DNA from 3 places in the Pectobacterium peruviense genome. Region 1 is predicted to be linked to each of the others. Evidence: riboswitches for the same ligand, from Rfam matches in the RefSeq annotation. Region 1 holds a riboswitch; each other region holds the start of a gene.
What was found. A riboswitch is a leader RNA that binds a small molecule or an ion and turns the genes downstream of it on or off. The one in region 1 is predicted to bind thiamine pyrophosphate.

Region 1 (9,771 bases):
CCAGACGTAAATGAATGGGGTTACGTAACATTTTTATGCTCATTAACGGCGACGGACGGCAGTGTACCTGAAATCACAGTGACGCCCTATGCCTGAATTCCTAAAGTTTTACGACAATACGTTAGCCGCTTGCTGCCGTTGCCAACGCACAAATGCGGGACGATTTGATGCGACGGCATCAGCCCAGCGGGTCGGCTCCGGTAAACGGTAGCCGCGCATGCAAGATTGTACCCAGTGCAATGCACTATCCTGACTGACTCGATGCCCTGTCGCCACAAACAGCGGATTACAGCGCGCTTTGCTGCGCCATACCCAACCAATCTGCTCGCCCTTATCCAGCAAGGGTTGCTGGCTGCCGACGCTCTCCGCCAACGGCTCAAACCGGCCACAAAGCCGACTTTTCGCCACACCAATCGTGGGCACATCAACCAACAGACCAAAATGACTGGCAACGCCGAGACGACGCGGATGAGAAATCCCATGTCCATCAACAAACAGCAAATCCGGCTTCTGTTCAAGCAACGCCCATGCGGCTAACAGCCCAGGACATTCACGAAACGAAAGAAAACCGGGAATATAGGGCATCGTCGTGCTGATACGCGCAATCTTGTATTCTACCAGTTCCAACGAAGGATAGCGCATTACCGCAATAGCGGCGCGAGTTACCGAACCTTCTTGTTCAAAGCCAACATCCGCACCCGCGATAAGTGCAGGCTGTTCAAACGGTAAATCGTCGTGCCGAATCACATCAGAAGCGCGAGCCAACTGCTCAGCTCGCAGCCGTTGTGTATCAATCACATCACCTCCTGTGAATTATGCGTGATAAGCGCGGGACAACCGATGCACCGCCTCAACAAAAACGCCAGCATGCTCCGGCGGCACGTCCTGATGGATGCCGTGACCCAGATTGAAAACGTGTCCATTACCTTGCCCAAATTCGGCGAGGATCGATGCAACTTCCTGTTCGATCCGTGCCGGATCGGCATACAGCATAGAGGGATCCATATTTCCCTGTAGTGCAACTTTATCACCGACGCGACGACGCGCATCGGCAATATCACTCGTCCAGTCCAGCCCCAGCGCGTCACAGCCTGTTTCTGCCATCGCCTCCAGCCACTGGCCTCCGCCTTTGGTAAAAAGCGTCACTGGCACACGGCGGCCTTCGTTCTCACGCTGTAAACCATCAACGATCTTATGCATGTAATGCAGAGAGAATTCTTTATAATCACGCCCGCTCAATGCGCCGCCCCAGGTATCGAATACCATGACTGCCTGCGCGCCTGCGCGAATCTGCGCGTTGAGATAAAGAATGACGCTATCAGCCAGCTTATCCAGCAACAGGTGCAGCGTTTTAGGCTCAGCGAACATCATTTTCTTGATGACGGTAAACGCTTTGCTACTGCCGCCTTCAACCATATAGGTCGCCAGCGTCCACGGGCTACCCGAGAAGCCAATGAGCGGCACTTCACCAGCTAGGTTTTTACGGATCGTCCGCACCGCGTTCATCACATAGCCGAGTTCCTGCTCGGGGTCGAGAACCGGCAGTTTAACCACATCGGCATGAGACGTGATGGGAGAACTAAAACGTGGGCCTTCCCCTGCTTCAAAATAGAGACCTAAACCCATGGCATCTGGGATGGTCAGGATATCGGAGAACAGGATCGCTGCATCCAACGCATAGCGCCGTAAAGGTTGTAACGTGACTTCACAAGCCAGCTCTGCGTTTTTACACAGCGACATAAAATCACCAGCCTGCGCGCGCGTTGCCTTATATTCCGGCAGATAACGCCCCGCCTGACGCATCATCCACACTGGAGTAACATCAACAGGTTGGCGCAGTAATGCCCGCAAATAGCGATCGTTTTTCAGATCAGTCATGTTATTTTCCTTTCAGCCTCACGGCGGTTTGACACCGGATAGATGGGTTGAAGCAGATGCGTTATGACGCGAGCACTTTGTCCACGCGAGTCATTGATGGCGCAAATAGTACCACGTCAGCCTTCGTTCTCGTGATAAGCACGGCACAACACCACCGTATCTTCGATAAGCCGACGTGCCACGGTACCCGGCGGGGGCAGCTGCGGGAGCTGGTCATAGCGGAACCAGCCTGCGTCACGCAACTCTTTCGGATCGTGCTTGATTTCTCCACCCGCATAATCGGCCATAAACGCCATCATCAGCGAATGCGGGAATGGCCAAGGCTGTGAACTCACGTAACGCAGGTTTTTTATCTGGATTTGGCTCTCTTCCATTACCTCACGTACGACCGTCTGCTCCAGCGTTTCACCGACTTCTACAAACCCAGCCAGCACGGTGTACATGTTTCCGCGATGCCGATTGTGCTGCGCCAGCAAAATTTCCTCACCACGGCGAATCGCAACGATGATGCAAGGCGCGATCTGCGGGTAATAGCGCTCTTTGCAGTGGTGACATAAGCATGCCAGCTCCGTTTTACTCCATACCATTTCATGACCACAGTAACCGCAAAAACGATGAGAGCGATAGAACTCAGCCAACTGTACGCCTCGCCCCGCCAGTTGGAATAAGCTCACATCCTGATCGAGCAGTTGGCGGACCGATGCCATATCGGAATCCCGTCCCTGACACACCAGCCAGACAGGCTGCCCTTGCCATTCACCGATTTGACGAGCCACTTTCCCCTGCAAAGCCCACGCTATAGCCGTTCCGTGCGGCAATTCCCCCTGAGGTAGCCAGATTTGTACCGCATCGCTAACCACCCACCAGCCGGTTTCATCACCTTTTAGCGTCTGTTCCATATCTTTTTATTGCTCCACTGCCACTTCACTGGCATTTTACATTCAGAGTGATTACATAAGTTTTATAACTGGGATTTCAGTTATTTCTTACCGTTCACGGAGTCAACAATGCTAAACCAGCTACAAAGTCTGACTGAATACGTTGGTGGCAATAATGCGTTAATCGACCAATGGCTACAAGCGCGTAAGCAGCTTCTGGTGGCTTACTATCATCTGGTTGGCATCAAGCCGAACAAGGAAGCGCTTTCTCTTTTGGATGAAGAGGCATTGGATAATTTTTGCCAGAATCTGGTGGACTATCTTTCTACCGGCCACTTTCATTTATATGAAAAAATGCTGCATGAAGCAGCGACTCACAGCGAACAAGTATTAGCGCTTTCCACCCAGCTTGACCTCGCCCTGCAGAATAATACGCAGCAAATCATGACGTTTTACGATAGCCATCTGGCGGCCGCCATCGACCATGATAATTGCCTCGAATTCCAACAGGCACTCTCCAGCGTCGGCGAGGCATTAGAAGAGCGTTTTACGTTAGAAGACAACATGATCAAGCAAGTTTACGATCACTAGCCGTCATTTGACGTTATTTAAGAACATCATCACACGCTATACAGATAAAAGCGGCACGCTTTGACATCCGCGTTTTGCCGTCATACAGTGTAGGGGTTTTATTGACCCGTCTAACAGACGGGCAAATCTTGTCGGAGTGCCTAGCGTGCTTGTGTTTCGTTTTTACGAAACCTATAAGCGCACAGGCTGAGACCGTTAATTCGGGATCCGCGGAACCTGATCGGGTTAATACCTGCGAAGGGAACAAGAGTAATGCGCCTCATTGAGCCCAAGGCTGTGTATTTCTACATACCTGCTCTGATGCTCAATATCATTATTACTCCCTCCGGCTCCAGACAAGCAATCTTCCCTTTACGTATTACAGGAACTTGCTATGTCTACAGAACCCTTGTCTATAAAAACAGTGTTGTCAAAATCGGGTCGCCGTGAACAGCGCGCCGCCGCCCAACAGTTTATTGAAACCTTACAGGGAACGGCCTTTCCCAATTCCAAACGCATTTACCTTTCGGGCTCGCGCGACGACATCGCCGTACCGATGCGAGAGATTCAGCTCAGCCCGACGCTACTCGGCGGCAGCAAAGATAATCCCCAATACGAACCCAATGAGCCGATCCCGGTTTACGACACTTCAGGGCCTTATGGCGATCCCACTGCCCAACCCGATGTCCGCGTTGGGTTAGCAAAGCTGCGCGCCAGCTGGATTGCAGAACGTCACGATACCGAAGCGTTATCCGGCGTCAGCTCCGATTTCACCCAGCAGCGTCTGGCGGATGCGGGTCTGGATCATCTACGCTTTGAGCATTTGCCACGACCGCAGCGTGCCAAAGCAGGCAAATGCGTCACCCAACTCCACTATGCACGACAGGGGATAATTACCCCCGAAATGGAATTTATCGCTATTCGCGAAAATATGGGACGCGAACGCATTCGTGGTGAAGTACTGCGCCAGCAGCATCCGGGGCAAAGTTTCGGAGCCCTTTTGCCGGAAAACATCACACCAGAGTTTGTTCGTCAGGAAGTGGCCGCCGGGCGCGCGATTATTCCCTCAAACATCAATCACCCCGAATCAGAACCAATGATTATCGGGCGCAATTTTCTGGTGAAAGTTAACGCCAATATCGGTAACTCCGCTGTGACATCCTCCATCGAGGAAGAGGTGGAAAAGCTAGTCTGGTCTACCCGTTGGGGCGCGGATACCGTGATGGATCTCTCGACCGGACGCTATATTCACGAAACTCGCGAGTGGATTCTGCGTAACAGCCCGGTGCCAATCGGGACAGTGCCAATCTATCAGGCGCTGGAGAAAGTGAACGGCGTGGCAGAAAACCTGAACTGGGAAATGTTCCGTGATACGCTGCTGGAACAGGCCGAGCAAGGGGTCGACTATTTCACCATCCATGCTGGCGTGCTGTTACGCTACGTGCCGATGACGGCCAAACGCCTGACTGGCATCGTGTCGCGCGGCGGTTCCATCATGGCGAAGTGGTGCCTGTCGCATCACAAAGAGAGCTTCCTGTACGAACACTTCCGCGAAATTTGTGAAATCTGCGCCGCTTATGATGTCGCGCTGTCGCTGGGCGACGGCTTACGCCCGGGCTCCATTCAGGATGCCAACGACGAAGCCCAGTTTGCCGAGCTGCATACGCTGGGTGAGTTGACCAAAATTGCCTGGGAATACGACGTACAGGTGATGATCGAAGGCCCCGGCCATGTTCCGATGCAGATGATCCGCCGCAACATGACCGAAGAACTGGAGCACTGTCACGAAGCCCCGTTCTATACACTCGGCCCGCTAACCACAGATATCGCACCGGGTTACGATCACTTTACCTCTGGCATCGGTGCCGCCATGATCGGCTGGTTCGGCTGCGCGATGCTCTGCTACGTGACGCCGAAAGAGCATCTCGGCTTGCCGAACAAAGAAGACGTTAAACAAGGGCTGATTACTTACAAAATCGCCGCCCACGCCGCCGATCTGGCGAAAGGTCATCCCGGCGCACAAATCCGTGATAACGCTATGTCGAAAGCGCGCTTCGAGTTCCGCTGGGAAGATCAGTTCAATCTGGCGCTCGATCCCCAAACGGCACGTGCCTACCACGATGAAACGCTGCCGCAAGAATCCGGTAAGGTCGCCCACTTCTGTTCTATGTGCGGCCCGAAATTCTGCTCGATGAAAATCTCGCAGGAAGTACGCGATTACGCCGCCAAACAGCAAGCCGAAGCCAAACCAATTGAAATTGGCATGGCTGAGATGTCGCAGGAATTCCGCTCTCGCGGCAGCGAGCTTTATCACAACGCCACCAGCCTGCAAGCAGAGGAAAGCAAATGACGGACTCGACGCCTTTTGCCCCGACGGCACAGCGGCTGGGGCTCTATCCCGTTGTCGATAGCGTGGAGTGGATCGAACGCCTGCTCGGTGTCGGGGTGAAAACGATCCAGCTAAGAATCAAAGATCGGTCAGATGATCAGGCCGAAACCGATGTGATCCAGGCGATCGCATTGGGTCGGCGCTATCAGGCGCAACTCTTCATCAATGACTACTGGAAATTGGCAGTAAAACATCAGGCGTACGGCGTACATCTGGGTCAAGAAGACCTCGATACCGCCGATCTGGTCGCGATTAAAAAAGCTGGCCTGCGTTTAGGCGTCTCCACGCACGACGATCGTGAACTGGCGCGTGCCGTGGCGATAAACCCGTCCTACATTGCGCTTGGGCATATTTTCCCCACACAAACCAAAGACATGCCTTCCGCACCGCAAGGGCTGGCCGAACTGACCCAGCACATCGCCGATCTGCAAGACCGTTTTCCCACCGTGGCAATCGGTGGGATCAGCATCGACAGAGTGCCTGCGGTGCTGGCGACGGGCGTCGGCAGCATTGCCGTCGTCAGCGCCATTACTCAGGCTCCAGGCTGGCGGCAGGCCACTGCGACGCTGCTCAAGATGATTGAAGGACGGGAGGCATGAAATGGTAACAAATCGCCCTCCAACGCCTGCGGGGCTGAGCGATAGCGAGTTCATGCGCTACAGCCGTCAACTGATGCTGGAAGATGTTGGCCCTGAAGGTCAGGAGAAACTCAAAGCCGCCCGCGTTCTGCTGGTAGGGCTCGGTGGACTGGGTTCCCCCGCGTCACTCTATCTGGCCGCCGCTGGAGTCGGCACGCTGCTACTTGCTGACGATGACTCATTGCATATCAGCAACCTGCAACGCCAGATTCTGTACCGCACCAGCGAAACCGACAAGCCCAAAGCAGTGTTGGCACAGCGTCAGCTACAGGCATTAAATCCGTATTCGGAAGCGATCGCACTCACCGAAAGGCTAAGTGGTGAGGCGTTACACGACGCCGTCAGCCGCGTCGATCTGGTGCTGGATTGCAGCGACAACATGACAACCCGCCACGCGGTTAACGCCGCCTGCGTGAGTGCAGGTAAGCCGCTGATCAGCGGTAGCGCCGTCGGTTTCAGCGGTCAGCTTGCGGTCTTCACGCCGCCTTATCACTCTGGCTGCTACGCCTGCCTGTACCCGGATACAGCCGAACCGCAGCGCAACTGCCGTACTGCGGGCGTACTTGGCCCAGTAGTCGGTGTGATTGGCACACTTCAGGCGCTGGAGGCAATCAAAATGCTGGCAGGCATGCCATCCGCGTTGGACGGCAAGCTGAGAATGTTCAATGGCAAACAGCAGAGCTGGAACACGCTTCAACTCACGCGTGCGCCCCATTGCTCGGTATGCGGGGACGTGGCATGAAAATCACGTTGAATGATGAACCCTTTGAATGTCCTGAGGCCATCACGGTTGAGATGCTGCTGAGCCAGATAAACCGGCTCCAGCCCGGCACTGCGCTAGCCATCAACCAGACCATTATCCCGCACGCGACTTGGTCACAGCATCAGGTGCAGGACGGTGATGATATTTTGCTTTTTCAGGCAATCGCGGGAGGATGACATGCTGCACATTGCCGATACGATATTAACTTCACGGCTGCTGACCGGTACGGGCAAATTCGCCACGCCAGAGCTGATGCTAGCGGCACTTGAGGCTTCCGGTTCGCAGTTAGTCACCATGGCGATGAAGCGCGTAGATCTGAATGGCGGCAACGACGCCATTCTCGCTCCGCTACGCCAGCTCGGTATTAAGCTACTGCCCAACACGTCGGGTGCCAAAACCGCAGACGAAGCTGTTTTTGCTGCCCGACTGGCGCGTGAAGCGCTGGGTACTCACTGGCTGAAACTGGAAATTCACCCCGATGTGAAATACCTGCTGCCCGACCCTATCGAAACGCTGAAGGCCGCCGAACAGCTGGTTAAAGAGGGATTCACGGTGCTGCCCTATTGCGGTGCCGACCCAGTACTGTGCAAACGGCTGGAAGAAGTTGGCTGCGCGGCGGTGATGCCGCTGGGTGCGCCAATCGGATCCAATCAGGGGCTGCAAACGCGTGATTTTCTCCGCATTATCATCGAACAGGCGCGTGTTCCGGTGATTGTCGATGCGGGCATCGGTGCGCCCAGTCATGCGGCCGATGCGCTGGAAATGGGGGCCGACGGAGTGTTGGTAAATACAGCAATCGCGGTTGCCCGCGATCCTGTGGCGATGGCACATGCATTCCGGCTGGCCGTCGATGCCGGCGGGCTTGCTCGTCAAGCCGGGCTGGGAAATAAGCAGTTCGTCGCCAGCGCCACCAGCCCACTCACCGGCTTTCTTCACCAACAAACGGAAGATCGACACACGGAAGGGGTGGAACGATGAGCGTCGATTTTCAAACCGTCTGGGAACAACTCGACTGGGATGACCTGACGCTGCGCATCAACAGTAAAACAGCCCATGATGTTGAACGGGCGCTTGCTGCACCACACCCGACACGCGATGACTTTATGGCGCTCATTTCACCTGCCGCCAGCGCTTATCTGGAACCGCTAGCCCAGCGGGCACAGCAACTCACCCGCCAGCGTTTTGGTAATACGGTGAGCTTTTATGTGCCGTTATATCTGTCCAATCTGTGTTCCAACGACTGCACCTACTGCGGCTTTTCGATGAGCAATCACATCAAGCGAAAAACGTTGGATGATGCAGAAATCCTGCGTGAATGCGCAGCTATCAAGGAACTCGGGTTTGAGCACCTGCTGCTCGTGACCGGTGAACATCAGCGCAAAGTGGGAATGGATTATTTTCGTCGTGTCTTTCCGCTGATTCGACCGCTCTTCAGTTCGTTGATGATCGAAGTCCAACCGCTGTCGCAGGACGAATACGCTGAGTTAAAAACGCTGGGGCTGGATGGCGTGATGGTCTATCAGGAAACCTATCACCCAGCGACCTACCAGTTACACCATCTAAAAGGACAAAAGCAGGATTTCCACTGGCGACTCGCCACGCCGGATCGGCTTGGTCGCGCGGGGATCGACAAGATCGGGCTGGGCGCGTTAATCGGCCTGTCCAATAGCTGGCGTACCGACTGTTACATGGTGGCGGAACATCTGCTGCACTTACAGCAGAGCTACTGGCAGAGTCGTTACTCTATCTCGTTCCCTCGCCTGCGCCCCTGTGCGGGCGGTATTGAGCCAGCGTCGTTAATGGATGAAGCACAGCTCATGCAGGTGATTTGCGCATTCCGATTATTGTCACCGGATATTGAGCTATCGCTTTCCACGCGTGAATCGCCTTTCTTCCGCGATCATGCGATTCCCATTGCGATTAATAATGTCAGCGCGTTTTCCAAAACCCAGCCGGGTGGCTATGCCGACAATCACCCCGAACTGGAACAGTTTTCACCGCATGATTCACGGCGCCCTGAAGACGTGGCGCAGGCCATCGTACGCGCTGGTCTTCAACCCGTGTGGAAAGACTGGGACGGTTATTTAGGTAGATAGCACGACGATGCGCCGGATAGAGGTCACTTAAGCGTGAAGTGAGAGGGAACACGGGATGAGGTTCCCGCAGGGACACCTCGCACCGTGGTAGCCCTCGCGTCTCGCGATGTTAAGCGATCGGCGTGAGCCATACGCATGATTTGGGACACAGCTCGCAGGCCGGAATGAGAATTACACGGAAGGCCATATTCTCAGGATAGCGCCGCGCAACATGACATTCGGCCTATCGTCACGGCCTTCGACGAAGAATACAGTAGCGTCGTTGGCAGGACTGAGCGTTACTCAACCTGTTGACCGGAGCCGTTTGCCACTTATCAGCTCTGCACATCAACCCGCCGATACGGGGCTTATCCTTACCCGTATCGGCCCTTCCTTAAAAATCATCAAGGAGCGTTCTGGTCAGGAAGCGCATGCATCATCTTCGCGACTTCACTACCCACAATGCGCAGCCCTTCCCTTATCTCTTCCGTGAAGCGGTTGGCATAATTGAGTCGAATACAGTTGCGATATTTCCCTGAGGCGGAAAATAGCGAACCCGCGGCTATCTGTATGCCCGCCT
Region 2 (9,771 bases), 1.0 Mb from region 1:
CCCAGCTCGGCCGGATCAATATCGATGTGAATGATGCTGGCCTGTGGGCAGAACTGTTCCGCTTTACCAATGGCACGATCGTCAAAACGCGCACCTAGCACAATTAACAAATCCGCCTGTTCTAAGATCAGATTGGTTGATCGTGCGGCGTGCATCCCCAACATACCGAGCGACAGGGGATGATCGACGGGCATGGCACCCAAGGCCATCAGCGTCATGGTGGTTGGCAGGTTAGCGCGTTCCGCCAGTTGAACTGCCTGTTCGTGTGCGACACCGCTAATAATTCCGCCACCCAAATAGAGAATCGGACGCTGGGCTGCGTTAATCATGGCCGCAGCCCGTTCAATTTCCTGTTGAGAAATAGTCGGTGGCGTATCGAGAGGGAAAATGCCTGGCAGTTCGCTCAACTCAATGGTCGCGTTCTGAATATCTTTTGGAATATCGATCCACACCGGGCCGGGACGACCCGACTGCGCGATACGGAAGGCCTCTGGGATCACGCGCGGCAGTTCATTGATATCACGAACCAGATAGTTATGTTTGGTGACGGGAATGGAGATGCCGTACGTGTCGACTTCCTGAAACGCATCGGTACCGATCATGCTAGAAGGCACCTGACCGGTAATACATACCAGCGGGATTGAATCCAGTTTGGCGTCGGCGATGGCAGTAATCAGGTTGGTCGCCCCTGGGCCGCTGGACGCCATACAAACCGCGGCGCGTCCGCTGGCTCGTGCCATGCCTTGCGCCATGAATCCTGCCCCTTGCTCGTGGCGAGCCAAAACATGGCGGATAGTCTGACTTTGGCTCAGAGCATCATATAACGGCAGTGCTGCGCCGCCGGGGATGCCCGCTACGGTGGTGATACCCTGCTGTTCGAGCAGCCGAACAATCAACTGAGCGCCTGTATAACGCATGTTTACATCCTTCATCAGGGCCGGTGCTGGTCGGAGCGGGGAGGGTAGAAACAAGAAACCCCGCTCGGCTGGCGCCGGCGGGGTTTGAGAATCTTCGATTCGGAACCCGTTACGGCGCGCTGCCGACGACGACCACGACGACCACGCGCACGACGACAACCGCGTCAACATGCGCGGTGTTTAGTAGTGCTGAAGTGGAAGAAGAGTAGTGCGTCACGGGAATCCTAATTTATGTTCGGGTTATTTACATTCGAGCGCTTTATGGTTGAGCGTTGTGTTCGAATGAGTAATCAATCGCCAATCCATATAAGCACAGCAGTACAAAAAGACACAATACCCACAAGGGATAAAAACGGAATATGTCGAATTGGTCACAATATATTGATATTTCACTGCGCGATTACCGCTTAAGTTTTCATCTAAAAGCCGGAGAATCGTGACAGTTTTCACAACTGGAACACGGTTTCAATGTTATAAACTATCAAATAATCATTGAGATAGTGGGGTAGCAATAAATGAGTATCTCCCGAACGATGGGGAAAGGCGCGCTGAGCGGCATTTTGCTGATGGCGATGGGGATAAGCCAGGCGATGGCCTGCCAGGCTGGCCCTGCCGACGAGTGGATGCGGGGTATAGAACAGCAGCGTCAGGCGGATTTAGGTAATGGCTGCTATCTCAACCCTATCATCGCGGGCGATCATCCCGACCCTACGATTATCAAAGATGGGGAGGATTACTACATGACGTTCTCGTCATTTGACGATATCCCCGGACTGTTAATTTGGCACTCGCGCGATTTGGTGAACTGGCAGCCGCTTGGCCCCGCGATAACGACGCCCGTTGACGCGATTTGGGCTCCAGATCTAGTGAAGTACAACGATAAATATTACCTCTACTTCACGACGAACCGGATTATCGATGCTAAAGGGACGAAAAAGAAAACGCTGTATGTAATCACCGCCGATGATATTCGCGGCCCGTGGACGCCGCCGAAAGATACCGGCTTGAAAAATCCGGCCAGCGATCCCGGACATGTGGTGGGAGAAGACGGTAAGCGTTACATCTTTATGTCTGGCGGCAACCGTGTGCAGTTAACGGATGACGGGCTGTCGACGGTCGGTGAAATGGAGGTGGTCTATCAGGGATGGCAGTACCCAGAAGAGTGGGATGTGGAAAGCTTCTCGCAGGAAGGGCCGAAGATGCTGCGCCACGGCGATTACTTCTACATGGTGCTGGCGGAAGGCGGCACGGCTGGGCCACCAACGGGGCACATGGTGATTGCGGCTCGATCGAAGTCGATCAACGGGCCGTGGGAAAACTCACCGCATAATCCGATTATTCGCACGCAGGATCGTTCAGAGAAGTGGTGGTCGCGCGGTCACGCGACGCTGATCGAAGGGCCGGATAAAAACTGGTACATGGTGTATCACGGTTATGAAAACGGCTTTATGACGCTGGGACGGCAGGCGATGCTGGAGCCGATTGTCTGGGGTGCTGACGGCTGGTTTACCTCTGCTGGATTCGATACCGGCAAACCGATTCGTAAACCGGAAGGTGGCGAGGCGGTGCCTCACGGTATCGGCTGGTCTGATAGCTTCACTGACGAGAAATTTCCAGCCCGCTGGCATTTTTACCGTGCTAATGCGGAAGAGCTAAAGCGGGTTACGCTCAGCGACGGCAAGCTGCACCTGAAGGCAAAAGGAACGTCGCCGAAAGACAGTGCGCCGCTAACGATGATCCCTGGCGATCAAGCTTACCAAATTGAAGTCACGGCGAATTTCGCCCCTGGAGCACAGGCCGGTTTACTGCTGTTCTACAATGCGAAACTCTACGTCGGGCTGTCGTTTAATCAGGATGGTACGGTGATGCATCGCTATGGGCTGGAAAGGGCAGAGAAGAAACTGCCGCACATTACGGGCAATGAGGTGCAAATTCGGATGAAAAACGATCGTCATATCGTGACGTTTTACACCCGAACCTCTGATCAGGAACCGTGGAAGAAATATCCGGTGCAGATGGAAGTGTCTGGCTACCATCACAACGTGGCGTACGACTTCCTCAGTTTGCGGCCAGCGTTGTATGCGTCGGGCGAAGGCGAGGTCACGTTCAGTAACCTGCGCTATCAGGCTCTGCCTTAACTTCTCAATCCGAAGACGGGCGTGAAACTCCCAGGATGGCGGCGGCATCGGCGCTGCCATCCTGTAACGCTTGAGTCGGCCCATCATAATAAATCTGCCCGTCCACGATCAGCACCGTACGTTTTGCGATCCGCATGGCATCATCCAGATTGTGGGACACCATCAGCAGCGTGAACTGGCGCTCCTCACACACACTTTCAACCAAATCGAGCATCTCCTGACGTAGTGCAGGATCGAGTGCAGAAAACGGTTCATCCAACAGCAGAATGGGCTGGTGACGCACCAGACAGCGTGCTAATGCCGCGCGCTGACGCTGTCCGCCGGACACCTGCGAGGGCAGGCGATCCAGAAGATCTGTCAGACCAACCTGATCGGCAATCTGCCGCAGCGTTTCGCGCTGTGCCGCATTGAGCCGCAGACCAGGGTGCAACCCCAGCGCGATGTTCTGCCCAATCGTCAGGTGAGGAAACAGGTTATTTTCCTGAAACAGAATCGAAACCGGCCGTTTGGCTGGGGGCGTCTCGCGGTGAGATTCACCGTTAAGCCTCAATTCGCCGCTGTCTGCCATCAGAAAGCCAGCCACCAGATTCAGCAGCGTACTTTTCCCCGCGCCGCTGGGGCCGAGGATGGCGATGCGCTCTCCCGGTTTGACGTGAAAATCAAAACGCATGGGTAAGTGCTGATAGAAGTAGGTCAATTTCTCAAGCGCGATCATGACGGCCTGCCAGTTTCTCAATCAGGGTAAATAACATAAAGCACAGCAGCATCAACAACAGTGCCGTGACTGCGCCGTCGGCGCTGCGATAGGAGCCAATTTGCTGGTACAGGTAGAACGGCAGCGTGCGGAATTGCTCATTGCCGAATAGCGCGATAACGCCGAAATCCCCGATCGACAGCACGCAGGCAAAGGCTAACGCTTGCGCGAGCGGCTGTTTCAGCGCGACGAGTTCGATCAACTTCAATCGCTGCCAGCCGCGAATATCCAGTGAAGTACAGAGCCGATTGTAGCGCTCAGCAACGTCCAGCATGGGGTTTTCCAGCACCTTAATGGCATACGGAATTGCCATCAGCGCATTCGTGAACACCACCAGCACGTAGGGGGATTGCGGCAACCCGATGCTGTTATTCAGCAGCAGGAAAAAGCCCGTTGCCAGCACAATACCCGGCATGGCGAGGATGAGCATACCGCTCAGATTCATCAACTGCCCGTAGAGTGGCTTCTGGCGTAACTTGAGCTCGCGGCTGCTCCAAAGCAGCATCATGGTCAGCACCAGACACAGCAATCCTGCGCTTAAGGCAATACGTAGCGAGGTAAACAGCGTTTGCCAGAGCACAGGCTGTTGCAGCACGGAAACCAATGAGCGGTTCACGCCATCAACCACCACGGCCAGCAAGGGGGGAACAACCAGCAACAACAGCGCGCCGATCAGCAGGCCGTCAGTGAGGCGGCTTAAGGCGCTATCCTGCGGGTTACGCCAGGCAAGCTGCTGCGTACTGCCGACAGGCAAAATACTCCCCAACCGCTGGCTCAACAGCACCAAACCGAGACAACAGACCATCTGAATTAATGCCAGCAGTGCCGCGCGTGCTGGATCGTAATCAAAGCTCAATGCCTGATAGATAGCCAGTTCAATCGTGGTCGCCTGCGGGCCACCGCCTAGCGACAGAACGGTGGCAAAACTGGCAAAGCAGAGCATGAAAATCAGCGCGCCAGTGGGTAAAATCTGCCTGCGCAGCGCAGGCCATTCCAACAGACGGAAATGCTGCCAGCTGTTCATGCCCAGATTGGCGGCTAACTGACGCTGCTCGGTGGCAATGCCTTCCAGTGACTGCAACAACAGCCGAGTTGCCAGCGGCAGATTGAAGAACACATGCGCCAGCAGGATGCCTTGCAATCCATAAGGCGAAAAGGTGTATTTCAGATCAAGCCAGCCCAGCGCAGAGGCCAGCCAGCCTTGTCGGCCATACACGCTGAGCAGGCCAAAAACGGCTACCAGCACGGGCAGCACCAGCGTCATCGCGCACAGGCGCAGTAGCCAGCGGTGGCCGGGGAAGCGCCGTCGATACAGCGCTCTGGCAAGAAAAATCGCCGGAACGGTAGAAAATAGCGCAGATAGAAAGGCCTGCCAGAAGGTAAACCGAATGACATGCCAGAGATAGCTGTCATGCCATAGTGTGCGCCACTGACTTTCTGGCGCCTGTATCCACAGTGCGCCAAAAGCCAGTACGGCAACGGAAATTAACAGCGTGGTGGCCAGTAGCCCTGGCCACAGACGTCCGCCGATCAGTGGCTGACGGCGCGTTGCCATGCCTGAATCCACTGCGTCCTTTGGTCGGCAACATCCTGCGCGCTGAACTGCATGGCTTTCTCAGGAACCGCGAGCGTCGCGAAGCCTGCTGGCAGTTCGGTTTTAATGGCCGGATACATCCAGTTGGTGGTGGGAATAGCCTGTTGGAAGGTTGGGCTCAGGATGAACTGCATAAAGCGTTTTGCCAGCTCAGGATTTTTGCTGGAAGCCAACTGCCCGGCGATTTCGATTTGCAGATAATGCCCTTCGCTAAAGGTGGCTGCCGCGTAGTTGTCTTTCTTCTCTTCGATAATGTGATAGGCCGGTGACGTGGTATAGCTCAGCACCAGATCCGCTTCCCCTTTAAGGAACAGACCATAGGCTTCGCTCCAGCCTTTGGTCACGGTAACGGTTTTTTTCGCCAGCTTCTGCCAGGCTTGCGGCGCATCGTTGCCGTACACTTTCTGCATCCACAGCAGCAGACCTAACCCTGGCGTGCTGGTACGCGGGTCCTGATAGATCACTTTCCACGGTGCGTTGCTGTCCACCAGCTCATGCAGGCTTTTCGGCGGGTTCTTCAGCGTGTCTTTGTTATACACAAAGGCGAAATAGCCGTAGTCGTAAGGGATGAACGTTTTATTGCTCCAGCCGCCCGGCACCGTGACGGCGCTGGTGTCCTGACCGTGTGGCGTAAACAGGCCAGTTTGCTCAGCAGCCTGCAACAGGTTGTTGTCCAGCCCAAGAATGATGTCCGCTTTGCTGTTTTTGCCTTCCATACGCAGACGGTTCAGCAGCGATGCACCATCCTCCAGTGCGACGAAATTCAATTCGCACTCGCACTCTTTTTCAAACGCGGTCTTGATGACGGGGCCTGGGCCCCATTCTGAAGCGAATGAGTCATAGGTATAAACGGTAAGCGCGGGCTTGGCGAAGGCGGATGCTGAGAGCAGTAATAGACAAGGCAGGCTGGTTTTCAGCACGATGGCTGAACGATGTAATAATTGATTTAACACTTTGCACTCCTGAGAATCATAGGGTGGCAAAGGACTTCGAGGCAGCAATAAGCCGCACTCTCAAATCCCTTCGCCGGTATTAACCGGATCAGGTTCGACGGGTATCTTCTCAGCGAAAAATTTTCCGCACCCCGTTGAGAACGGCTCATTGTAAAGGGTTAAGTCGGGTAGCGAAAGGTTCTCCGTGTTCCGGCGGCGCGAACCAGGCTTATATGCACACTTGGACGCCGCAGTACGTGCGCAATTTCGCTTAACGTGATGGCTGTTGTTGTCCTGTCTGTGGACATTCACCATTTCACGGCTTCCTTCTCGATTAGCGCGGTACACCAGTCGATAAAGGCGCGGATAGCTGGCGAGAGGTGGCGGCTTTGCGGGTAGAGGATGAAAATAGGTTCACGCGGTGCTTCGATATCAGGAAGCAGCCGGACAAGATGCCCATCAGAAAGTTGCTGGCGTACCATATAACTGGCAATGCGTAGTAGACCCAGACCCGCTATGCCAGCGGTGAGATAGGCATCGGTGTCATTTACGCTGATCTGTCCTGCTAGCGGAATCGCTACGGTGTGTGCCTCATCGTGAAACCCCCAGTTCGTCGAATGACCAGTCCGGCTGTGGATATACCCTACTGCGGTATGCTCTTTGAGCGAGTCCAACGTTGTGGGGTATCCATGCTGTTCGAGATAGCGTGGGGAAGCGCAGATAGTCCACTGGAACGTACCGAGGCGCCGTGCGACCAGTCGTGATAACGGCGGTTCTCCGGTTCTGATGACACAATCGATACCCTGCTGGACAATATCCACAGTGGCATCACCCAGGTGGAAGTCCAACCTTATTCCAGGATGACGTTCACAGAAGTCGGGTAGTGCCGGGATCAGGAAATTTTTGACCAGAGAAGGTGTCGCCCCGATTCTGATCGTTCCCTGTAGTTCCTCCTTTTGCTGTGCCGTTACGCTTTCCGCCGCGTGCACATCCCGCAAGATCGCTTTGCAACTGTCGTAATAGCGCAGGCCAACATCCGTAATACTGAGTGCTCGCGTCGTTCGGTTGAGTAACCGAGCGCCAAGATGTGATTCGAGTTCTTTGATGCTACGGGTGACGGTGGATGGCAGAACATGCAGGGTTTCCGCCGCTTTTTTGAAACTACCCGCATCGACCACACGGATAAATGTTTCCATGGCCTGAAACCGATCCATACGATGATGTCTCCCCATTTGCGATGAAACGTTGATAAGACGTACTGCCGTATTAGCAGCTATATCACCTTATCGTTTGATTTTTTCAAATTATGAAGTGATGTGGCTGAATCTTATCATCTGCATATTTTTGTATAACATGATACTTGAACTCTAAATATCCTTGTACTGACAAGTCTTATCAGACCAAGGGCATGTTAGCACACTGAATGCATGGGGGCGTTCATCACTCCCTGTGATAGAGATAATTTGAAATTTTGAAGGAGTTAAGGCGTGAATGACCGCGGAACAGTATTGAAAGATATTCTTGTACTTGGCGCAGGGCAACTCGGTATGGCGGTATTGCGTGCTCTTGCACCGCGTGTGCGTGCGCGTGCCTTGCCGTTGTCGGTCACGGTACTCGTCTCACCGGACACCGTTAACGATCCGTCGGAGCAGGGTATGGCTACACTGACCGAACTTAGTGCATTAGGGGTTGACGTTATCGGGTTTGATCTGGCCTCTGATGAATACGCTCTGACGGGGCTTTTCAAGCATTATAAGACGGTATTGAACTGTTCGGGATTCGTAGCAGGGCCGGGCACTCAAATGAAAATAACCAGAGCGGTGTTGGCTGCCAACGTCGCGCGCTATTTCCCTTGGCAATTCGGTGTTGATTATGACGTCGTGGGTCGAAAAAGCGGCCATCCGGTTTTTGATGAACAGTACGACGTGAGACAGTTGCTACGTAGCCAACAGAGTACCGAATGGGTGATTGTTTCGACTGGTATGTTCACGAGTTTCCTGTTTGAGCCCGCCTTCGATGTGGTGGATCTGGAGCGCGGAATCCTTCACGGTCTGGGAAGTTGGGATACGAAAGTGACTGTGACGATCCCCGAAGACATTGGTTGGCTCACGACTGAAATCTTGTTGGCCGAACCACGATTGGCTAATGAGGTTGTCTACGTGGCAGGTGACACGATCTCATACGGGCAACTTGCCGATGTCGTTGAACGTATCACGGGGAAGATTTTTGAGAAGACACTATGGACTCTGGACAAATTGCGCAGGGATCTGAAGGTGGCTCCAGATGACGCAATGGCGCGCTATCGGGCCGCGTTTGCTTTGGGGGAGGGGATGTGGTGGGACAAATCCGGCACGTTCAATGAACGTAAGGGTTACGAGACGGTCGACGTCGAGCATTTCTTACGGATGCAGTTGCAAAAATAGGCCGAAAGGTGCGGAGCGATTCAACGCGCCCCGTACTTTTTCCAAATGCAGTTAGTGTTCCGGCGGTGCAAACCAGGCGGATTTAAAATCAAACCAGCCCAGCATATTCATCCTGACGCCGCGCATGCTGCGCTGCCCTTGAAGTTGTAGCCAGTGATGCAATAACGGATGCAGTTGCCCACTCTTGATGAGTTTTTCACTCCATTCCGCCATCGGGAGCGTGTGATTACGCCACTGTTGTGCGTCTGTCGCTAGATCGTCATTCAGGCAATGTTGCACGAGTGGCAGTTCATAAAGCATGGCGAACAGAGAGAATTCGAGCGGCAGATAACAATTCAGGCTGCCAAACCAGATATCGCTTTCAGCATTGCCCTGATACCAGTCTTCGTAGCTGATAGTTTGAACGTGCAGAGTGACGCCCTGTTGCGCCAGCAGCGTGCGCATAATCTCGCTTAATATCCGGTACTCTGGGTGTTCCTGATAGAACGTGAGCGTGACGTCGGTTAGCCCATCGGGAATGGACTGTGGTGTATCAGGATGATGGTGATGCCAGCGTGGCAGCAGGCTATAGGCGGGCGACCAGTCGCGCTGGTTGCTGGTATTGGCGTGGCTGAGCAGCGAAATAGGGTTAAATACCTGCCTGAGCCATTGCAGCGCTTCTGGACGCTGGTTCAGCGGCGAGCGTTTGTCGAATAACAGGAAATAACCCCCTTCTTCCATTCGGCTTTCCAACTGCTCATGGTGAGAATCATCAGACTGGAATTGGACAGACACCGGCATTTCTTCCGGCTCGTCCGGCAAGACCCAAATGTTGACCTCATCAATCAGCGCCCGATAGCCAAAATAATCATCGAAGGCACAAATTTTCAACTGGTTGCTGTTGTTGCGTACCACCGCGTAAGGCCCGGTGCCAATCGGGTGTTGGGCGAAATTCGGCAGCGTTTGCCACTCCTGCGGCAAAATCATGGCGTGCACGCTGGCCAAGAGCCACGGCAGCCATTTATCTGGGGTGC
Region 3 (9,771 bases), 1.8 Mb from region 1:
CGGCCCCAACGGGGCGAGGCACACACCAGTGTGCCGAGTAGCGCTGCCAACGCACATGCAACTTGAAGTATGACGGGTATATTCACCGATTCTTCTGATGTCTACCTGCCGATTTAATGACTATGATTAACTGCAACGTTTCGTATTAACAACATCGCAGCCAGAGAAAGACGACATGGAAAAAAATCCAATCACACTGCTGATTTTGAATGGGAAAAGTTCAGGTAATGAAGAACTTCGCGAAGCCATCGGTGAGCTACGCAAGGACGGCTCTACGCTGCATGTCCGCGTCACCTGGGAATACGGCGATGCCAAACGCTATGTAGAAGAGGCCATCCAGCTCAACGCGGATAACGTAATCGCCGCGGGTGGCGACGGCACCGTCAATGAAGTTGCCGCAGCGTTAGCGGTGCAGCCAGAAGCGGTTCGCCCATATCTGGGGATTGTGCCGCTGGGTACCGCTAATGATTTTGCCACCAGCTGTCAGATTCCGATGGAGATGCACAACGCGTTGACGCTGGCGATCAAAGGCCGCGCCACCGCCATTGATATCGCTAAAGTGAACGACAAACACTATTTCATCAATATGGCGACGGGCGGCTTTGCCACGCGTATTACCACTGAGACCCCCGCCAAGATGAAGGCGGCACTGGGGAGTGCTTCTTACGTACTACACGCGCTTTTTCGTATGGATATGCTGCAAGCCGAGCGCTGTGAGATTCACGGGCCGGATTTTCACTGGGCGGGCGATACGCTAGTTATCGCAGTAGGGAATGGCCGTCAGGCCGGTGGCGGACAGCAGCTTTGCCCAGAGGCGCTGATCAACGATGGGCTGCTGGAACTGAGCGTGCTGTCTGCAACGGAGTTACTGCCCAATATGCTTCAGGCCTGGTTTACCGGCAGCGAAAACCAGAACATGATTTCCGCAACCCTGCCCTGGCTGGAGATCACCGCCCCCGATGATATGACATTTAATCTGGATGGCGAACCGCTCACCGCTAAACGCTTCTGCATTGAGGTGCTTCCCGCAGCGATTCACTGTCGGCTACCGCCCCAGTGCTCGCTGCTGGAATAGCGGCGCGTTTTGATTATTCTCGCTTCAGGCGATTACTGTTTGCCAGATACAGCGTCACCACCAGCAGCAGGATCGCCGCGGAATACACCAGCGTATCCGACGGGCTTTTGTGATCGACAATAATCAGGCGAATGATGGCCGTAATGCCGATGTAGATAAAATAGCGTAGCGGGAAGTGATAGCCGGACTGGAAATACTTCACGATCAGCGCAATAAACTCAAAATAAAGGAAATAGATCACGATGCCTTCTATCAGTTGATAGGAGGAATCTTTCTCGCTGGAGATCAATAGCACCTTCGCCAGATGAAACGTTTCCTTAACTAAAAAAATCACCAAAATGGTTGCCAGCGCCAACAGGCCGATATTGAGTATCGTCTGAAGCGCCTTGGCAGCCATCGCACTGCGAGCAGAACCTGCCATATGTTATCCCCACATCCCATTTCATATTAACGCTAAGATTTCAGAGCAAAATAACCGGACACACTCGCACTGTCACGCCGAAATACGCTTAATTTAGTTTGAAATTACTGACAAATATGTCACGCAAAATACAAGTCGATTTACTTATACCCGTCATACTTCAAGCTGCGTGTGCGTTGGCTTCACTTACTCACCCCAGTCACTTACTTGAGTAAGCTCCTGGGGATTCGTGCGATTGCCGCCTTCACGCCACTCGAATTATTTAGGGTACGCAATATTTACCACCAGTGATGGAAGTGATGAACGGGGCCGATTCCGTGCCCAACCTCCAGCGTGTCGGCCTGCTGTAACGCCAGCTGTAAATACGCCTTCGCCGCGTTGACCGTCTCGCCCCAGCTATCGTGACGTGGTCGCAGCGCCGCCAACGCGGCAGACAGCGTGCAGCCGGTACCGTGCGTATGACGTGTATTAATACGTGGGGAGCTAAAACGCTGTGGTTCAGCCTGCCGACTGAACAACCAGTCCGGGCTTTCCGCTTCACTAAGGTGACCGCCTTTCATCAATACTGCCTGACAGCCCATCGCCAGCAGCGCTTCCCCCTGTTCGCGCATGTCCCGCTCGTTGGCGGCAGGCGACGTATTCAACAGCGCAGCGGCTTCCGGCAGGTTGGGCGTAATCAGGGAAACCAGCGGCAGCAGCTCACGACGGATCGACTCTACCGCCTCCGGCGCGAGTAGCGGATCGCCGCTCTTCGCCAACATCACGGTATCCAGTACCACGAAAGGAACCGCGTAATGACGCAGGCGCTCGGCAACAGTTTCGACAATATCGGTCTGCGCCAGCATACCAATCTTGGCGCTATCGATACGCACATCGCTCAGTACAGAATCCAACTGTGCCGCGACGAAATCCGGCTCAATCCGGTAGACCGACTGCACGCCACGCGTATTTTGCGCCACCAGCGCGGTAATGACCGACGTGCCGTAAGCACCCAGCGCAGAAAACGCTTTTAAATCCGCCTGAATACCCGCCCCACCACTCGGATCGGTACCTGCAATCGTCAACGCATTGATACGTTTCATGCCAGATCCTCCGCGCGCAGGGTATAGAGTCGATCGAGGAAATTAGGGATAAAACTTCCTGTGCCTTGTGACACTGAAGCCGCCTGCTGCCCTGCTAACGCCATGACATAGCATGCCGCCGCAACATGGGATAAGCGATCACCTTCCAGAGAAGAAAATCCCGCGACCACCGCAGACAGCGCACAGCCCGTACCAACCACGCGCGTCATCATGCTATCACCACCCGTTACCGCGATATCGCGCTCACCGTCTGTGACATAATCCACCGCTCCGGTCACCGCGACAATCGTCCCCACCTGCCGAGCCAGTTCACGCGCAGCAGGAAGCGCAGCCAACGAATCATCAGCACTATCCACACCTCTTCCCTGCGCAGCTAACCCGGCAAGCGCCATGATTTCGGACGCATTACCGCGAATCGCCGCGGGTTTCCATGCCAGCAATTCGCGGCAAAATTCAGTACGAAAGGTTAAACCGCCTACAGCAACCGGATCGAGCACCCACGGCGTACCCGCCTGATGTGCGCTGTTCACCGCCGCTCGCATCGCTTCAGCACGCGTACGATCCAGCGTCCCGACATTAATCAGCAGCGCATCGGCGACTGCACTAAACTGCGCGGCTTCTTCAGGATCGACCACCATCGCAGGCGACGCATTCAGCGCCAGCAGTACGTTAGCAGTAAAAGATTGCACCACATCGTTGGTCAAGCAGTGCACCAGCGGTGAAGCAGAACGAAATTGGGTGAGTGATGTTGCTGCCTGAGCGGCAGAAAAGTCGGCGGGTTGCGTGTTCATAGGTCTCCCAACCGGCGTGGAAGAAGGCGGCAACCGGTGGGCATACCGTGACTTCCCTACGCTGGCATTATCCAGATCAGGTGGTACGGGTATTTCTCAGCCTTCACAAAGAAGGGCACCCCGAGTCATTACAGTAAATTCCTGTATACTAGCAGATTACGTGAACTGGCTTGTTCGCACAAGTTTGTGTTCCAATAACCGATTACATCGACTATATAGAAAAATAATTGCTATTTTCCCAAGTTCACTACCCATATTTCAAAGTCATAACACATAATAACTGAATGTATTTTTTAATATCACATGGGGAAATATTCATGCATGCATTTGAAATATATAAACTGCAACCTATTATAAATCTTTAGCACAAATTAAAACCAATAGCCACCATTCGGCATATCGCAATAGTAAACACTCTAATGAAAATATATTTCATGCACTTACTTCTCACACAGCCAACAAGAATATAAGATTATATCTATATATTTTTTATTTAATGAGCCATGTTTTATTTTTAAAAAACATCAACAGTGAGATGAAAATTAAGTAATAAACTCACTCAGCCATATATTATATTATCCATTGTGAGCATAGAAATAAAAACCCGATAAAATCTATTAACTTATAAACCCCAAAAGAAAAACAAAACATCAAAAAATATCTCGACGCGAATAAAATTTTATAATTTATTAATAAGAATGAAAGCCACATTAAGTCGAGTAACATGGCTAATCCTGCAGAATAGTAGGATAGAAAAACCATCAGTTATTTATTTTTTTCTTATAACCCTAAGCTCTTTTAATTTACGAAATCCACTTTCAGTTAGAGTCCACCATTCCCTATCTATATCTATTAGACCAACTGCAACAAAATGAAACTTTATGGTTTTAATATCATCGTCATCTATTATCACATTATATCCAATAATACCCGCCGCCTTTAAAATTAATCTATTAAGAGATTTACTGACATCATCATAGCTACAACCATCGCCCATCGACACAGCTATACTATTAAAAATTCTAGCAATTGATATAGTTACAACGCTGTTCGTAGGGATTTTGAAATTATTACTAACCAAGCTATAATGAAGAGGAAAACTATCTGAAAAATCTGCCACATCATCCCCAAAGTCACTTATTGAATTGTTAGACTTTAACTTTTCCAACTCTCTATTTAATAAATCGACCTCATCTCTAGCCTTTATTAACTCAGATAAATTCTCTTCGTTTGAGATGCGATTTGCTCTAACCCACCCTATTGCCGGATGCATAGTACGTGCATGCATAATTCCTAATGCCACCTTTCCTGGAAGTTCATTTGCATCAGTCCAGAACTCTACTAGTCTTTTCGTTTTCACCTTATTTCTAAAGGATTGTAATTTATTTATCAGTACAGGATCTTGCTCAGAATTCTGAAATGTAATTTTTTCTGGACTACCATGAATTAATGCCACAACTTTTATATTTTTTGAAACGGCATAGTCATATTCTTTTTCGGTGAAACTGATTCCATCTTCATCTAAACTACCATATCTTCCACCAATGATAAGAAGGTAATAATCGCTATAATCAATAATACGCTGAATAAAATTCCACTGTTCCTCATCAGCGGCAGGAAAATGTTCCATCCCGGCAGGGATACAATCCATTTTCATTAGAGTAAGCATTATTGAATGGCGTTCTTCGATTAGGTCAGTATAGGTAGAACTTACAAACACCTGATATCTTTTATCCATCAGAATCTCCAGAGTGCACTAAGCAGAGTAAAACCAGTATCATAAGATAAATCAGCATGAAGAGAGAACAGCAAGGACGAATAATTTCTGTGTAAGTCTGAATAAGCTCAACAGAAACTCTCTTATCTACTCAGCATTTTAGTCTTTTTAAAGCTATCGATAACGCAGGAAAATTCAGAAGATATAACTCTTCCAACTTTAACCTGAGCTAACTAAGGCATTAAAGCAAGCGCTCCCCCCTCCCGACACAAAATGAAAAACCACAGGCACGTTGTGACATAGAGAAAAACGTCATAACCCTTTAGACTGGTTAATCAAACCCATACTGAGGAAATTGTGATGACGATAATCAAGAGTTATGCCGCACCGGAAGCTGGCGCAGCGCTGGAGTTGTATGAGTTTGATGCGGGTGAACTGCAGGCGGAAGACGTCGAAGTCGTGGTTGATTACTGCGGCGTGTGCCATTCCGATCTCTCTATGATCGATAACGAATGGGGAATGTCGAGCTATCCGCTGGTTGCCGGGCATGAAGTGATTGGTCGTGTGCACGCATTGGGTGACGCGGCGAAGAACAAAGGATTAAAAATAGGTCAGCGCGTCGGCATTGGCTGGACAGCACGTAGCTGTGGGCACTGCGATGCCTGTATCAGCGGTAGCCAAACCAACTGTCAGCAAGGCAGCGTGCCAACGATTCTGAATAAAGGCGGTTTTGCCGATAAGATTCGTGCGAACTGGCAGTGGGCTATCCCGCTTCCTGATTCCATTGATATCGAATCGGCAGGTCCGCTACTGTGCGGCGGCATCACCGTCTTCAAACCGCTGTTAATGCACAATGTCACTGCGACCAGCCGCGTCGGCGTGATCGGTATCGGCGGTCTGGGACATATTGCGATTAAGCTCCTGCATGCGATGGGCTGTGAAGTCACGGCGTTCAGCTCAAACCCGTCCAAAGAGCAAGAAGTACTGGCGATGGGTGCCGATAAGGTCGTCAACAGCCGCGATCCGCAGGCGCTGACTGCACTGGCAGGCCAGTTCGATCTTATCATCAACACCGTGAGCGTCGATCTGGAATGGCAGCCCTACTTCAACGCGCTCGCCTATAACGGGAAGTTCCATACCGTCGGCGCGGTGATGAAGCCATTTAGCGTTCCGGCTTTTACACTTATCGCAGGCGATCGCAGCGTTTCTGGTTCTTCTACGGGTTCTCCGCATGAGCTACGTTCTTTGATGAAGCTCGCCGCGCGTGCCAGCGTGAAGCCACAGACGGAACTGTTCCCGATGTCGAAAATCAACGATGCCATCCAGCACGTGCGTGACGGTAAAGCCCGTTATCGCGTCATACTGAAAGCCGATTTTTAATCGGTAAAGACGCCTGAGCGATCGGGCGTCTGCTTTTTGCACATAAGTCAGATTAACGTCATTCTCTGGACCACACTGCTCGGCACCACGCGACTGAATGTATTCAACAGGTTTCATGATAGGATTGAAAGGTGATACAAGAGGAGACTCGCAATGCCTTTTAAAGAGTATGACCACGACTTTATTGATAAGAATAAAAAGGCTTTCTCGTCTGTAAGGTTTGCCCTTTTATTGTCTGTGTTAATCATTATATTTAATCTCCTGTTCTTCAAGCATCGAGATTTTCAGGAGCAGTTACACAATAATCCGGGGTCTTATACGGATGCGATTGCGCTGGTTTTTCTTTTTTTTATCTTGTCATGTACCAGTAAAATCTCGCTTAACCATACTTCAGCCTTATCTATTCGGCTTGGGCTACATGTCTGGATATGCTCCGCCACATTTGACTTCATGGATGAGTTTATCTATCAGCCCAAGCTAATTGGATATTATGTTGAGGATATGCTGAGAATCATTGGTATGTTTGGCGTCGGATTCGGTGTTTATACCCTGATACAGCAAATCAACAATAAGTATGTCGAAGCCAGAATACAGTCATTCAGCGATGAACTCACACAGCTCCCTAACCGTCGATTTTTTATTAACGAATTAAAAAAACTCGAAGCGAAAACACCCTATTTATTTATTATCGACATCGATAATTTCAAAGTCATCAATGACAAATACGGGCATACGAAAGGTGATGAGATATTAAGTAAGTTCGGCCATATTCTTTCCCGTTTCGATAACAGTGAAGTGGTCGCCACGCGAATAGGTGGGGAAGAGTTCGCCATTATTCTGTATGGCGGGACACAGGCTCGGGCAGAGAAGCTGGCAAGAGAAGTCTTAAAAAATGCGAACAAAATCATTATTAAAAATATGCACCATCTTTCTGTCAGCATTGGAGCGGGGAAAAAGCAGCTTCAGGAACCCACAGAACACTTTATGAAACGCGTGGATGTTGCACTTTACCAAGCCAAAAATACCGGCAAAGGCAAAGTGGAATGGGCTCTGGAGCCGAAAGAAAAAACGCAGTAACCCAACGTAACCTCATTCGATAACACGGTCGCACGGACGCGCCACCGCCCTTAATCATCATAAAAAATTACTGAAACGACATTCCCGCCACAGAAAGCCATCGTTCAAACCACCCATCATTCTGTAACAAAATTAAACACATCCTGATTAATCAACTTGCTGATCAGCGTGTACTCTTTTATAGGTAGAACATAAATACATTAACCCCACGACACATTCAGTAAAAGGAAGACTAATGAAAGCAGCCATCGTTACGAAGGATCATTCCGTTGAGATTCAGGACAAAAAACTGCGCCCTCTCCAACATGGAGAAGCTCTGTTAAAAATGGAATGCTGTGGCGTATGCCATACCGACCTGCACGTCAAAGACGGTGATTTCGGCGATGTAACCGGCATCACCCTCGGCCATGAAGGTATCGGTATCGTTAAAGAAGTGGGCCCGGGTGTGACATCACTAAAACCCGGCGATCGCACCAGCGTAGCCTGGTTTTATCAAGGCTGTGGCCACTGCGAATATTGTAATAGCGGTAACGAAACGCTGTGCCGCTCGGTGAAAAATGCAGGTTATTCTGTCGATGGTGGAATGGCAGAAGAGTGCATCGTCGTTGCCGATTACGCGGTAAAAGTGCCGGATGGTCTGGATTCTGCCGCGGCGAGCAGCATTACCTGCGCAGGCGTGACGACGTACAAAGCGGTGAAAGTCTCGCAAATCAAACCGGGACAGTGGATCGCCATTTATGGCCTGGGCGGATTGGGTAATCTGGCACTGCAATATGCCAAAAATGTCTTTAATGCGAAAGTCATCGCGATTGATGTGAACGACGCACAGTTAGCCTTTGCCAAAGAAGTGGGTGCAGATCTGGTCATTAATCCGGCCAAGGAGGATTCCGCCAAGATCATTCAGGAAAAAGTCGGCGGCGCACATGCCGCCGTGGTCACCGCCGTTGCCCGTGCGGCATTTAACTCCGCTGTGGATTCTGTTCGCGCAGGCGGGCGTATTGTTGCCGTCGGCCTGCCACCAGAGTCAATGGATCTGAATATTCCGCGTCTGGTGTTGGATGGTATTCAGGTATTGGGTTCGCTGGTCGGCACGCGTGAAGATCTGAGAGAAGCGTTCCAGTTTGCAGCCGAAGGGAAAGTAAAACCGAAAGTGACCCTCCGTCCGCTGAAAGACATCAACACTATTTTCGCTGAAATGAAAGGCGGGAAAATCACAGGCCGTATGGTGATCGACCTGTCAATGTAAGCAGTGGTTAGCAAGCGGGTATTAAGCGGGATAACATTATCCCGCTTAATACCGCTTATTTTTCTTCATATCTTAGCTAAACGTTTGTGTATTACCGGGGCACACAAGCTGCTTACTTTTAATATGGTAAACCTCGACATCAGGACGTGTGAAAAAGGCAATTTCCCACGGATTCTTGGTAACGAATTCATGACGCACTTTTTCATAGAGCGGATTGTCGCGCGCGATAATAAACGCTTCCCCTTCAATAATGGTGTAGTTCCATTCAATTGCCCGCTCGAAGGTATAATGGCTGCGCTCATCCATTGCAAAAAAGCAGTGCGGATTACGTTTGAGCAGTTGAGATTTAAAGGTTTCGGGGAATGTAATCAGGAAGATATCGTTATCCACGGACGACAGAAATGCTAACACCGTGGTATGCGGCTGCTCGGCCGCCATGGTGATTAATACACCGACCTTGTTGGAGAAATCCTGCTTTTCCGTTGGCGGAAAATCTACCATCGGCGTCAGAGGCACTGGCATCGACGGGCGATCGTCTTGTGGAAACTGATAGGCCGGCTCACGGATGTCCAGCACCGGCGTGAAACCGTGTAAAAGCTGGCATTCTCTCGGTTCGAGTACCACCCAATCGCCTTCGCTTGCTATCACGCGCCCTTTGTAAGAAGCGCGATAAACCTGAATATTGGCATCAAACTCATCAACCCCAGAGCGATTATCAAGGTGAATGGTTGCCAGGTCGCCAACGACAAACTCATGTCCGTGCGGGAAAAAAACGCGCAGGCTGTTATCCGCATTGGGATAGACGCCGCAAATATGGATGACCATGCCACCCTGCTTATAACCCGCCAGTACACCGAGAGTTTGCTTTCCTAGATAGCTCACGAGACTCATACATCACGCCTTATTCAGATTGGGCTTCAGAGAGGATGCCGACCCTGATTCGTTCGGGCCGTTCCAACAACGGTCAGGAATCTGAGAAAAA

Region 2: it holds a riboswitch for thiamine pyrophosphate, as region 1 does, so the genes downstream of both, thiB (thiamine ABC transporter substrate binding subunit) here and thiC (phosphomethylpyrimidine synthase ThiC) in region 1, are expected to answer to the same signal.
Region 3: it holds a riboswitch for thiamine pyrophosphate, as region 1 does, so the genes downstream of both, thiM (hydroxyethylthiazole kinase) here and thiC (phosphomethylpyrimidine synthase ThiC) in region 1, are expected to answer to the same signal.

The regions. Positions count from the first base shown of each region.
Region 1 covers NZ_CP161826.1:4,612,781-4,622,551, forward strand. Annotated here, with positions in the region: gene DUT67_RS20785 (YjaG family protein) at 1-31, opposite strand, end outside; gene nfi (deoxyribonuclease V) at 109-798, opposite strand; gene hemE (uroporphyrinogen decarboxylase) at 814-1,878, opposite strand; gene nudC (NAD(+) diphosphatase) at 1,995-2,777, opposite strand; gene DUT67_RS20805 (Rsd/AlgQ family anti-sigma factor) at 2,886-3,347, shown strand; TPP riboswitch at 3,470-3,607, shown strand; gene thiC (phosphomethylpyrimidine synthase ThiC) at 3,721-5,676, shown strand; gene thiE (thiamine phosphate synthase) at 5,673-6,314, shown strand; gene DUT67_RS20820 (HesA/MoeB/ThiF family protein) at 6,316-7,095, shown strand; gene thiS (sulfur carrier protein ThiS) at 7,092-7,292, shown strand; gene DUT67_RS20830 (thiazole synthase) at 7,294-8,094, shown strand; gene thiH (2-iminoacetate synthase ThiH) at 8,091-9,212, shown strand; gene DUT67_RS20840 (PLP-dependent aminotransferase family protein) at 9,596-9,771, opposite strand, start outside.
Region 2 covers NZ_CP161826.1:712,844-722,614, forward strand. Annotated here, with positions in the region: gene ilvB (acetolactate synthase large subunit) at 1-917, opposite strand, end outside; gene DUT67_RS03250 (family 43 glycosylhydrolase) at 1,433-3,055, shown strand; gene thiQ (thiamine ABC transporter ATP-binding protein ThiQ) at 3,060-3,770, opposite strand; gene thiP (thiamine/thiamine pyrophosphate ABC transporter permease ThiP) at 3,757-5,364, opposite strand; gene thiB (thiamine ABC transporter substrate binding subunit) at 5,340-6,323, opposite strand; TPP riboswitch at 6,404-6,500, opposite strand; gene DUT67_RS03270 (LysR family transcriptional regulator) at 6,644-7,549, opposite strand; gene DUT67_RS03275 (aromatic alcohol reductase) at 7,883-8,758, shown strand; gene sgrR (HTH-type transcriptional regulator SgrR) at 8,810-9,771, opposite strand, start outside.
Region 3 covers NZ_CP161826.1:1,426,906-1,436,676, reverse strand. Annotated here, with positions in the region: gene yegS (lipid kinase YegS) at 176-1,075, shown strand; gene psiE (phosphate-starvation-inducible protein PsiE) at 1,089-1,496, opposite strand; gene thiD (bifunctional hydroxymethylpyrimidine kinase/phosphomethylpyrimidine kinase) at 1,775-2,578, opposite strand; gene thiM (hydroxyethylthiazole kinase) at 2,575-3,369, opposite strand; TPP riboswitch at 3,406-3,502, opposite strand; gene DUT67_RS06530 (DUF4062 domain-containing protein) at 4,139-5,107, opposite strand; gene DUT67_RS06525 (NAD(P)-dependent alcohol dehydrogenase) at 5,447-6,466, shown strand; gene DUT67_RS06520 (GGDEF domain-containing protein) at 6,620-7,543, shown strand; gene adhP (alcohol dehydrogenase AdhP) at 7,779-8,789, shown strand; gene DUT67_RS06510 (hypothetical protein) at 8,862-9,680, opposite strand.